DNA from 3 places in the Cupriavidus sp. genome. Region 1 is predicted to be linked to each of the others. Evidence: predicted binding sites of a transcription regulator. Region 1 holds the regulator's gene; each other region holds the start of a gene.
The links. Region 1 encodes sigma-54, which starts transcription at its own class of promoters, with help from an activator protein. Its sites were predicted from a motif close to TGGCANGNAANCTGCTTT; they were not measured.
Positions count from the first base shown of each region.

Region 2: the regulator sigma-54 is predicted to act here: its motif matches at 1,333-1,350, upstream of ACO550_RS22840 (GTP cyclohydrolase II).
Region 3: the regulator sigma-54 is predicted to act here: its motif matches at 1,690-1,707, upstream of ACO550_RS08695 (collagen-like triple helix repeat-containing protein).

Region 1 covers NZ_DBHKYV010000001.1:274,955-278,233, reverse strand. Annotated here, with positions in the region: gene hpf (ribosome hibernation-promoting factor, HPF/YfiA family) at 70-423, opposite strand; gene ACO550_RS01260 (RNA polymerase factor sigma-54) at 474-1,955, opposite strand; gene lptB (LPS export ABC transporter ATP-binding protein) at 2,100-2,900, opposite strand; gene lptA (lipopolysaccharide transport periplasmic protein LptA) at 2,926-3,279, opposite strand, start outside.
Region 2 covers NZ_DBHKYV010000021.1:8,128-11,406, reverse strand. Annotated here, with positions in the region: gene ACO550_RS22845 (DUF1688 family protein) at 1-26, opposite strand, end outside; gene ACO550_RS22840 (GTP cyclohydrolase II) at 23-1,261, opposite strand; gene ACO550_RS22835 (hypothetical protein) at 1,604-1,885, shown strand; gene ACO550_RS22830 (acyltransferase family protein) at 2,000-3,103, opposite strand.
Region 3 covers NZ_DBHKYV010000004.1:29,215-32,493, forward strand. Annotated here, with positions in the region: gene ACO550_RS08695 (collagen-like triple helix repeat-containing protein) at 49-1,413, opposite strand; gene ACO550_RS08700 (collagen-like triple helix repeat-containing protein) at 1,909-3,036, shown strand.

The DNA.
Region 1 (3,279 bases):
CGCGCAAATGCGCGGCTTTATCTCTTCTTATCGATCCTCTCAGGGAGCAACCTTCAATGGGTTGCCGCCTTATTGTTGCTGTAGCTGCTCAGCGGCCATCTGATACTTGACCGCTTCCCGGTCGTGCCCTTGCACGCGGTCCTTGTAGCGGATCACTTGCCGGTCGAGCTTGTCGACCAGAGAGTCGATCGCCGCATACAGGTCTTCATGATGCGCTTCGACGAAGATGTCCTTGCCCTTGAGATGCAGATTGATTTCCGCGTACTGACGCCGGTCCTTTTCCTTGTGGTTGTCGACAGATAGCAGCACGCTCACGCCAATGACCTGATCGAAATGCCTGACAATCCTCTCCAGTTTCGTTTCCACATACTCACGCAGCGGCGGCGTGATGTCGAGGTGGTGTCCACTGATCTTGAAGTTCATAGCGCTTCTCCTTCTGAAAGAGCCGCACCAGGCAGGCGGTTGCGGCTCGGCTACAAAGACTTGCGGAGATTGACTGCGGGGATTTTCAGCGCTTCGCGGTATTTGGCCACCGTGCGGCGTGCGACCACAAAGCCCTGTTCGCCCAGCAATTCGGCGATGCGGCTGTCGGAAAGGGGATTCCTGGGGTCTTCGGCTCCTATCAGTTGCTTGATCAGCGCGCGGATCGCCGTGGATGAGGCCGCGCCGCCCGTCTCCGTGGAGACGTGGCTACCAAAGAAGTACTTCAGTTCGAAAGTACCCATTGGCGTGGCCATGTATTTGTTCGTGGTCACCCGGGAAATGGTCGACTCATGTAAACCGAGTGTATCGGCTATTTCCCGCAAAACCAAGGGGCGCATTGCTATTTCCCCGTGCGAAAAAAAGTTCTTCTGACGTTCGACAATTGCCTGCGCCACACGCAGGATCGTGTCGAAACGCTGCTGAATGTTCTTGATGAGCCACCGCGCTTCCTGCAGCTTCTGCTGCAGTCCTGCGGCACCCGCTTCTCCTTTTGCACCGCGCAAAATCTGCGCGTACATGTCGTTGATGCGCAGGCGTGGCATCACGTCCGGATTGAGTTGCGCAATCCAGCCGCTACCGCTCTTGCGCACGAACACATCCGGCACCACGAAATCTGCTTCCGGACGGCTATACGCATGTCCTGGATACGGTGCCAGCGAGCGGATCAGATCATGCGCCGCCTTTAATGCTATTTCGTCAACCTGAAGCGCTTTCTTGAGCCGCGTGTAATCGCGCACGGCAAGCAGTTCCAGATGATGATTGACGATCGACAATGCCAGTTCGCGCTGCGGATGCTTGAGTCGTCGCAGTTGCAGGCTCAGGCATTCCGCGGCATTGCGTGCGCCCACGCCGGGCGGATCAAAGCTCTGCAGCAGCGTCAGGATCGCCTGCACTTCATCGACTTCGAACTCGAGTTCTTCCGGGAGTTCCGTGCAGATTTCCTCGAGTGACGCCCCGAGGTATCCGTCGTCGTCGAGCGATTCGATCAGGAAGATCGCCAGGCCCTTGTCGCGCGTGGAAATCTTCAGCGGCGTGAGCTGCTCCATCAGGAACTCGCGCAGCGTGGGATCGGCATCGCGCAACTGCATCGGCGTCTTCTCGTCCTCGTCGCCTTGCGGGCGGCGCGCGAAATCGTCGAGGCTCCAGTCGTTGCCATAGTCCTCGGTGCCGGAATCGCCAAAGCTGTCCTCGTCGCCGCCGGCGGCGCCTTCGGCACGATCCTCGCCATTGGACTGCGGTTCGGCGGGCGCCGGGGCCGGCGCGGTCTGCAGGTTCACCGAACCGTCCGCCGCCACGCGCAGCGGGCTCTCGATCCAGTCGTTCTCGCGTTCGAGCAGCGGGTTTTCCGTCAGCGCCTGCTCCACTTCCTGCTGCAACTCCAGCGTGGAGAGCTGCAACAACCGGATCGATTGCTGCAGTTGCGGCGTCAGGGCCAGATGCTGGGAAAGTCGGAGCTGAAGCGATGGTTTCATGCGACCTATTCTATGCGCATCTTTCCGTTGTTGGAACGGAAATTGCTATCGCAATCAGCTATCGCTGTGACGCCGTGATCGACAACGGCTAGTTGACGAATCGCACGGTTCGGCGCATGTCCCGTAGGACATCGCCATCAGGCGTTACATGCGGAAATTCTCGCCCAGGTAGACGCGTCGCACGGATTCGTTGGCGATGATTTCCTCGGGCTGGCCGGCAGCCAGCACGGTGCCTTCGCTGATGATGTAGGCGTGGTCGCAGATGCCCAGCGTCTCGCGCACGTTGTGGTCGGTGATCAGCACGCCGATATTGCGTGCCTTCAGGAAACTGACGATGCGCTGGATTTCACCCACCGCAATCGGGTCCACGCCGGCGAACGGTTCGTCCAGCAGGATAAAACGCGGCGACGAGGCCAGCGCGCGCGCAATTTCCACGCGGCGGCGCTCGCCTCCGGACAGCGACAGTGCCGGGTTGTTGCGCAAGTGGGCGATCTGCAGGTCGTCGAGCAGGGAGTCGAGCCGGCGATCGATCTCGGCCTTTGGCAACGACTTGCCTTTTTCCACCTGCAGTTCCAGCACCGCGCGGATGTTCTCTTCGACATTGAGCTTGCGGAATACCGAAGCTTCCTGCGGCAGGTACGACAGCCCCATGCGGGCGCGTTCATGAATGGCCAGCCCGCTGATGTGCTGGTCGTCGAGCACGATATCGCCTTCGTCGAGCGCCACCAGGCCCACGATCATGTAGAACGAGGTGGTCTTGCCGGCGCCGTTCGGACCCAGCAGGCCCACCACCTCGCCGCTCTTCACGTCGAGCGACACATCCTTGACCACCGTGCGGGTGCCGTAGCGCTTCTTCAGGTGTCGCACGACCAGCGTGCTGCTGTCGGCGCGGACGGCGGACGCGGGGGACGAGGCGGAGGCTGCGAGCGTGGCGGAATCGTTCATCGGGGACTGGCTGGGAGTAAGGCGTTCAGGGCTTGGCGGGCGTGGTGGATGGCTTGAGGTCCAGCGGCGCGCCTGCGGCGGCTGGTGCGCTGGCATCGGCGCGCGGCGACAGCACGGCGCGCACGCGGCCGGACGAGTTGCCCCCCGTGGTGTTGCTGTCGCCGCCGGTGGCCGTGTAGAACTCGTTGCGGCTGTCGTAGGTGATCAAGGCACCGCGGATCTCGTCGATGATCTTTGCACCGACGCCGGAGACGCGCGCCGCACGGGCGTGGCCAATCAGCTTGTTGATCTCGGACTTCCCGTCGTATTCGATACGGTCGCCCCAGCCGTCGATGTATTCATCCACGCCGTCGCGCTTCTGGCGGATATAGGCCTGGCG
Region 2 (3,279 bases), on a different contig from region 1:
CTTCCTCCTTCCGGATATTCGTTCATTCGTTCAACCCCCTGCCCTTCGCCAGGGCGAGTTCGTTGGCATCAGGCGGCGTGTAGCTGGTGAAGTAACCCGCCGCCACCTTCGCATCGATTTCCACGCGGGCATCGGCCGGGATCAGTGCCTCGGGGATGGCCACCTGCTCCACCACCTCGATCCCCTGCGCCGTGAGCGCGCCATGTTTCATGTTGCTCATCGAGGCCCAGCGATCGATGCGCCGGATGCCGAGCCAATGGAATACATCGGGCATCAGTTCCTGGAACCGCATGTCCTGCACGCCCGCCACGCATTCGGTGCGCGCGAAATACGTTTCGGCGCGGTCACCGCCCACCTGGCGCTTGCGTGCGTTATAGACCAGGAACTTGGTGACCTCGCCCAGCGCGCGGCCTTCCTTCCGGTTATAGACCACCAGGCCTACGCCGCCCTCCTGAGCCATCTCGATACACACCTCGATGCCATGCGCCAGGTAAGGCCGGCAGGTGCAGATATCCGAGCCGAAGACATCGGAGCCATTGCATTCGTCGTGCACGCGGCATGCAACCTTGGTCTCGGGCTTGCCGAGTTTGCTGACATCGCCAACGAAATAAAGCGTCATGCCACCGATGGGGGGCAGGAATACCTTCAGGTCCGGGCGTGTCACCAGTTCCGGGAACATGCCGCCGGTCTGCTCGAACAGACTGCGCCGCAGAATGCTTTCCTTGATATTGAAGCGACGCGCAATGCCGGGCAGATACCAGACCGGGTCGATCGCGGCCTTGGTCACGCGTACATCGCCATTGGCATACAGGATTTCACCATCGGGCTTGAGCCGTCCCGCCGCAATCGCGGCCACCAGCTCGGGCATATTGATATGCGCACGCGTGATGGCAATGGTTGGACGAATATCGAATCCCGCGGCAATGCGGCCCGCAAATGCCGTGGAAACCAGATGCCCCCAAGGGTCGAGCGAGACGATCTTGTCGGGGTCGCCCCATTGCGCATGGGGGCCAATCGGTTCCGCTGGCGCCGTATCGGTCAGGTCGGGCCGATGGGCCCGTTGCAGGCTGCCCGCTGCCACGGCCAGCGCGCGATAGATGGCGTAGGCGCCGCCATGCGTACCGATCACGTTGTGCTGCACCGGATCCGTCAGGCTGGCAATCACCGGTCCGCGCTCGGCCGCCGTTGGGGCGCCCCAGTGAATCGGCTCGGCCGGCTTGTCGCGGCGCGCGTGCGAGGTCAGGACGATATGGTCGGACATGGCAGCCTCGTCTCCTGGTAATGGAGCGGAACAGGAATCCTGACCAAATGGTCAGGTTTGCATCTCCATAGTAGGCAACGTTCATGCCAACACCCAACTGGGGTTGTTACCGTTAGTGGCATCCCGTACGCACCGCACGCGTGCCAGGCAGATGCCCGGCCATGCCGGACCCGATACTTTGCAGTGCATACGCACCAGTTTCCGGCACGCGGCACGAGGTGAGGTGAAGTGAGGTGATTTGAGACTTCGGCTATTCCGACGGCTCAGGCGGCTGCAGATACTTCATGCATGAAAGCAGAACCGGATCGGGTTCAGTTTCAGTTTCGTGCATGGAGTGCAAAAATGAGAAAGTCGTCCCCACCCCTCGCCGCAAGTGTGCTGCTTCTGGCCGGCACACTACTGGCGCTACCCGCCATGGCTCGCGCTACGGAATCCAATCAGGCAGACAGCTTGCCCAAGGCCTGCATGACCCTGCTGACGGACGGACAGCCACGCGTGCGTTGCGTGCTATCCGGCGACCACGCAATCGAAAAGCAGCCGGTCGCCGCAGGATCAGCGGTAACCTGGGATCGCGTCATCAGTGATCCATCGACCTTGCAAACGCTGAAGTCGCATACCGCCTGATGGCGGCCCGATTGCGGCCCGATAGCGGCCTGCCAGCGCTGCGGACAGCGCGCAAACAAAAACGGCACGTACCCTGAGGTTCGTGCCGTTTTTACATCCATCGCAAACAGGTATTCAGCTGCCTGCCCGTTCGCCGACCCGTACTCTTGCCCGGGCCGGAAGATCGGCGGTGAGCCACTTCACAACTGCCAGGACCGGATTGGACGCTTCCACATAGCGATGGAACAGCGCTCCGGCCACGTTGCTGGTGACCCAGGCCAACACCATACCTGCGGCATTGAGCCATGGCTGCCCCGGCGCCAGATGCGACACCACGGCGTTGACCACCAGGCAGACCGGGAAATGCACCAGGAACACCGAGTACGAGATCTTGCCGAAATAGGCGCTCAGGCGTCCGCCCGGCCAGTACTCCAGCCAGCCGCCACGGCGCGACAGCGCCAGCAGCAGCGCGGTCACCAATGCCACGGCAATGCGCAGCCTGAAATCGACCACCAGCGCGGCCATGCCAATGGCTGCCAGCGTGATCCAGGCCAGCGGCGACCGATCGGGATTGGAGGCCCAGAACGCCAGCGTGCCCATGCCATAGGCGCCAAAGAAATAGATCGCCCAGATATCCCAGCTGGCATCGCGGTTGAACCAGAACAGCGAAGCCACCGCCAGGGCCGCTACCACCGGCACACCAAGCGGCAACGCTTCACGCGATACCCCGCGCGCAAACCAGAGTGCGAATACCAGCAGCGCAAACAACTGCAGGTCGATGGCGATATACCAGACGCCGGCCGACAGCGCGTCCACGTCCAGGATGTTGTGCAGCAGCAGGATATGGGCCACGAACTGTGCCAGATGCGGCGCGGCCGGGATCGAGTCGTGCTGCATCCAGGTGCGGGCAATTGCCGCGCCCACAATCGCAATCAGTATGGCTGCGGCAAATGGCACGACCAGTTTCTGATAGCGGCGCCAGACCGTGGCGATTGGACTTTGCACGGTCAGATGACCTTGCGGCGCCAGGCTCCGCGCGGCCAGGAAACCGCTGATGACCAGGAATACCTGCACCGCGATGCGCGCATAGTCGGCCAGCCAGCCGATCAAACCGGGCGCCAGCGGCTGCGCGGCGTCGGACATCGGCCCATAGAAGGCCAGATGGTGTAATACGATCAGCTGCGAGCTGACCGCCTTCAGAGCGTCGACACACGCCAGACGGGAAGGACGGGGGCTCATTTGTTATGTCAAAGATACAAAATGGCTCGCATTGTACCCGGATTGGTGCCTGGATCATGTGCACAATGGGTAACCTGTGGCGTAACGGTTGTAAGCAGGCGTACATGTGGTGCGCCGACATCGGCCTGCGCCCTGTTTCCGGGCATTAGCTAATAAGAAAGAAGTTCTTCGTCCGC
Region 3 (3,279 bases), on a different contig from region 1:
CCGTGACGCTTTGCTTCGTTGGGGGTGCCATCAGCACCCCGTCAAGGTCTAGGGCTTGCCGCCGAGCGCGCCGCTCAGTCCGCTTGTGAGCCCACCCACGAGGCCCCCGACGACGCCCGTAACCGGGGCCAGCGGATTGGCCGGCTTGCTGCCGCCCGAGGTCGAAGCGGTGGTGGTGCTGGCCGGTGCATTGCCGCCGGCAAGGCCCGCAACCACCGCGGTGACTGGCGCCAGCGGACTGGCGCCGCCGCCGGTGGCGTTGGTCACGCTGCTGGTTACTCCGCTGACCAGGCCGGTCACCGGGGCGAGCGGACTTGTGCCACCACTGGCTGCGCCGCCGAGTCCGCTGCCGAGTCCGCTGGTGAGTCCATTCGTGAGTCCGCCGACCAAACCAGTCACCGGCGCCAGCGGGCTGCTTGCGCTGCCACCGGCCGGGCCATTCACGACACCGCCCACCGATGCCACCGTGGTGCCGGTGCCCGTGACGATGCCGCCTACACCCGATACGACCGGTGTATTGGTATTGGTCAGTTGCGTGCCGGCAGTTGCCAGTGCGCCGCCCACCGTTGCCAACAGGTTGTTGACCGGTTGGCCCAGCCCCGTTGCGGCGCCAAGCGTTTGCGTGCCGTTGGTCAGCGTGGACGTCAGCGGCACGATGGCTTTGCTGACGCTGCTGGTCAGTTGCTCGACCGGACCCGAGGAAAGCGCGGTGCCGAGCTGGCTGCCAACGCTGCTGACCGTGCCGCCCACCTGCGACACCACGCCACCCAGCGGCGTGGTCACGGTACCCAACGGTGCCAGCGGGCCGCTACCGAGGCCGCTGACGGCGCTACCGGCATTCGACACCGCATTGCCGAGCTGGCTCACCACGCCGCCTGTGCTGGCAACCGTGGTACCCACCGGGTTGGTGGCATTGGGAATATTGCCGAGACCGGACTGCACACCGTTGCCAAGTACGCTGACGGCATCGCCAACGGAACTCACCACGCCGGCCAGGCCGTTCTGCGTCTCTGACGATATGCCGGGCACGTTCGCGGTCTGGATGGCATCGCCCACGCCGCTGACCGTGTTGCCCACGCCGCTCACGAGGCCGCCGGCATTGTTGGCGATGACGCTGGTCGGCGTCAGTGCCGTGGTGTTTCCGCCATTGTTGCCGCCGTTACCACCACCGTTGTTGTTCGAAGTATCGGTGCCGGTGCTGCCGGTGCTGCCGGTGCTGCCGGTGCCTCCGGTGCCACCAGTGCCACCGCTGTTGCCCGTCGTTGCGGTATTGCTGGTGCCGCCGGAACTGCCCGTGCCGCTGGTACCCATCGACGTCGAACCGCTGCCGCTCGCGCAACCGCCAAGTGCCAGCAAGGACCCCAGCAGAGTCGTGACCAACATCTGCTTTGCAAAACGTTGCTCTTGTCGCATGACCTTTTCCTGTTTTGATTTTCCCGTTCAAGTTCACGAGCACGCGTCCTTGTTTTGTGTGTCATCGAGGTACGTGGCGTGCCGTGTCTGACATGCATTGCGCAAACGGTGTGCCAATCAGCGGGAGGGTCCTTGATGGACCCATACGAAGGTTGGGGATGCCGCTGCAAACGCCCGTGTCACAACGGTTTCAGGCAGGTGGGTCAAACGCGCGCATGAAGCGCGCGGACATCGCGCAGGCTCTAATTCGCGTTACGCGTTACGTAACGCGTCGGCGTAACACGTTACGTGACACGTAACGGCCTGTGATGGCGCCGAACCCCTGCGTGGCTCGCCCATCAGGAACCTGCGCTCGTCCCGCAAAGCCGCCGTGCGCAACGGTTTGCCGGCGTTCGGCGGAAGTGCCGCGGCGCTCGTGTCGAACATGCGCTTGAGCCTGGCACACCGTTTGCGCTTTCGGTTCCCACATACCAGCACACCGAAGGAGAACAGGACATGAAGGCAACGATGCAGACGCGCCCCCTCAACGTGATGGCTATCGCCTGCGCCGCCGCGGTGGTCTTGCTGGCCGGGTGTGCCTCGGGTGGTTCGAGCGGCGGTGCAAGTCCGTCGTCGCCAAACACGCCGACCAATCCGGGGACCACCAATCCGCAACCGACCGCGGAGACCACGCCTACCGCCAAGGTGACGGAGAGCGCCGGCAATACGGTGACGGCCACGGGCAGCGCGCTAAGCCAGATCGGCCAGCAGATCAAGGACACCGACGTGCCGCTGGTACCGGCTGCCGCGAAGAATGCCACCGGTGATGTCGTGGTGGAGGCAGGCAATACCGTGGCCACGCTCGGTACGGGTGTGCGTGATGGGTTAGGCATGATTGGCGCGGTCGACAATCCGGTGGGCGTGACCGTTGCCAACACCGGCAATGTCGTGACGCAGGCCGGCGCTACCGTGGTCAGTGCCGGCGACCTGGTGCAGGCGGTTGGCAGCGACCAGCTTGCGCCGCTGTCGGCCGTGACCAATCCCGTGGGAGGGGTGGTGCAGACCGTGGGCAGTGCCGTGATGACCGGTGGTGACAAGCTTGGCGAGGCACTGTCGACCGGACCTGTCGCGCAAGTGACCGGCAGTGTCAGCACGGCCATCGTGCCGCTGACCACGCAACTGACCGGCGCCACGCAGACCGTAGGTGCGGCAACCGGCCTCGGTGCGCCGGTGAACAACCTGCTGACGCAGGTCGGCAATACGGTGGCCACTACCGGCGGCCTGATCTCTGGCCAGAACGTGCCGGTGGTGTCCCCCTTGGGCGGTGTGGTGACCGAAGCGGGCAATACCGTGTCGGTGGCCGGCGTGCTGCTCAACGGCAGTGGCAGCAACGGCGGAGCTGCCGGGAATCCGTTGGGCGGCCTGCTCAACACGCTACCCGCGCTGGGTGGCGCAACGGGTGCCGCAAGCGGTGGCACGACCGCTGGCAGCAATCCGCTGGCACCGGTCACCGGATTGCTGGGCACGGTGACTGGTGGGCTGACTAGCGCGACCGGCGCCACCACGGGGGCAGGCAGCAGCACGAGCACCAGCAATCCGCTGGCGCCGGTTACCGGACTGCTCGGCGGACTGACGCGCCCCTGATACACGCGGAGACTAGGGACTTTCCCTGTCATTCGCGCCGACTACTTTACGGTGCGTTGTCGTCCTTACCCCGCGCTGCGCATCCTTTTATTTCGTGCCGTGCCTCGGTCCTGCATTGTCATGTGCAGACTGCCGCACGGCACCCTTCATTTGTTGCACGCTCCTTAACAATTCGAGCCTGAATCATTGCTCCTCATCCCGATGGCCAAGGTGCGGGCCGCATTGTTTCAAACGTCTGTCCTA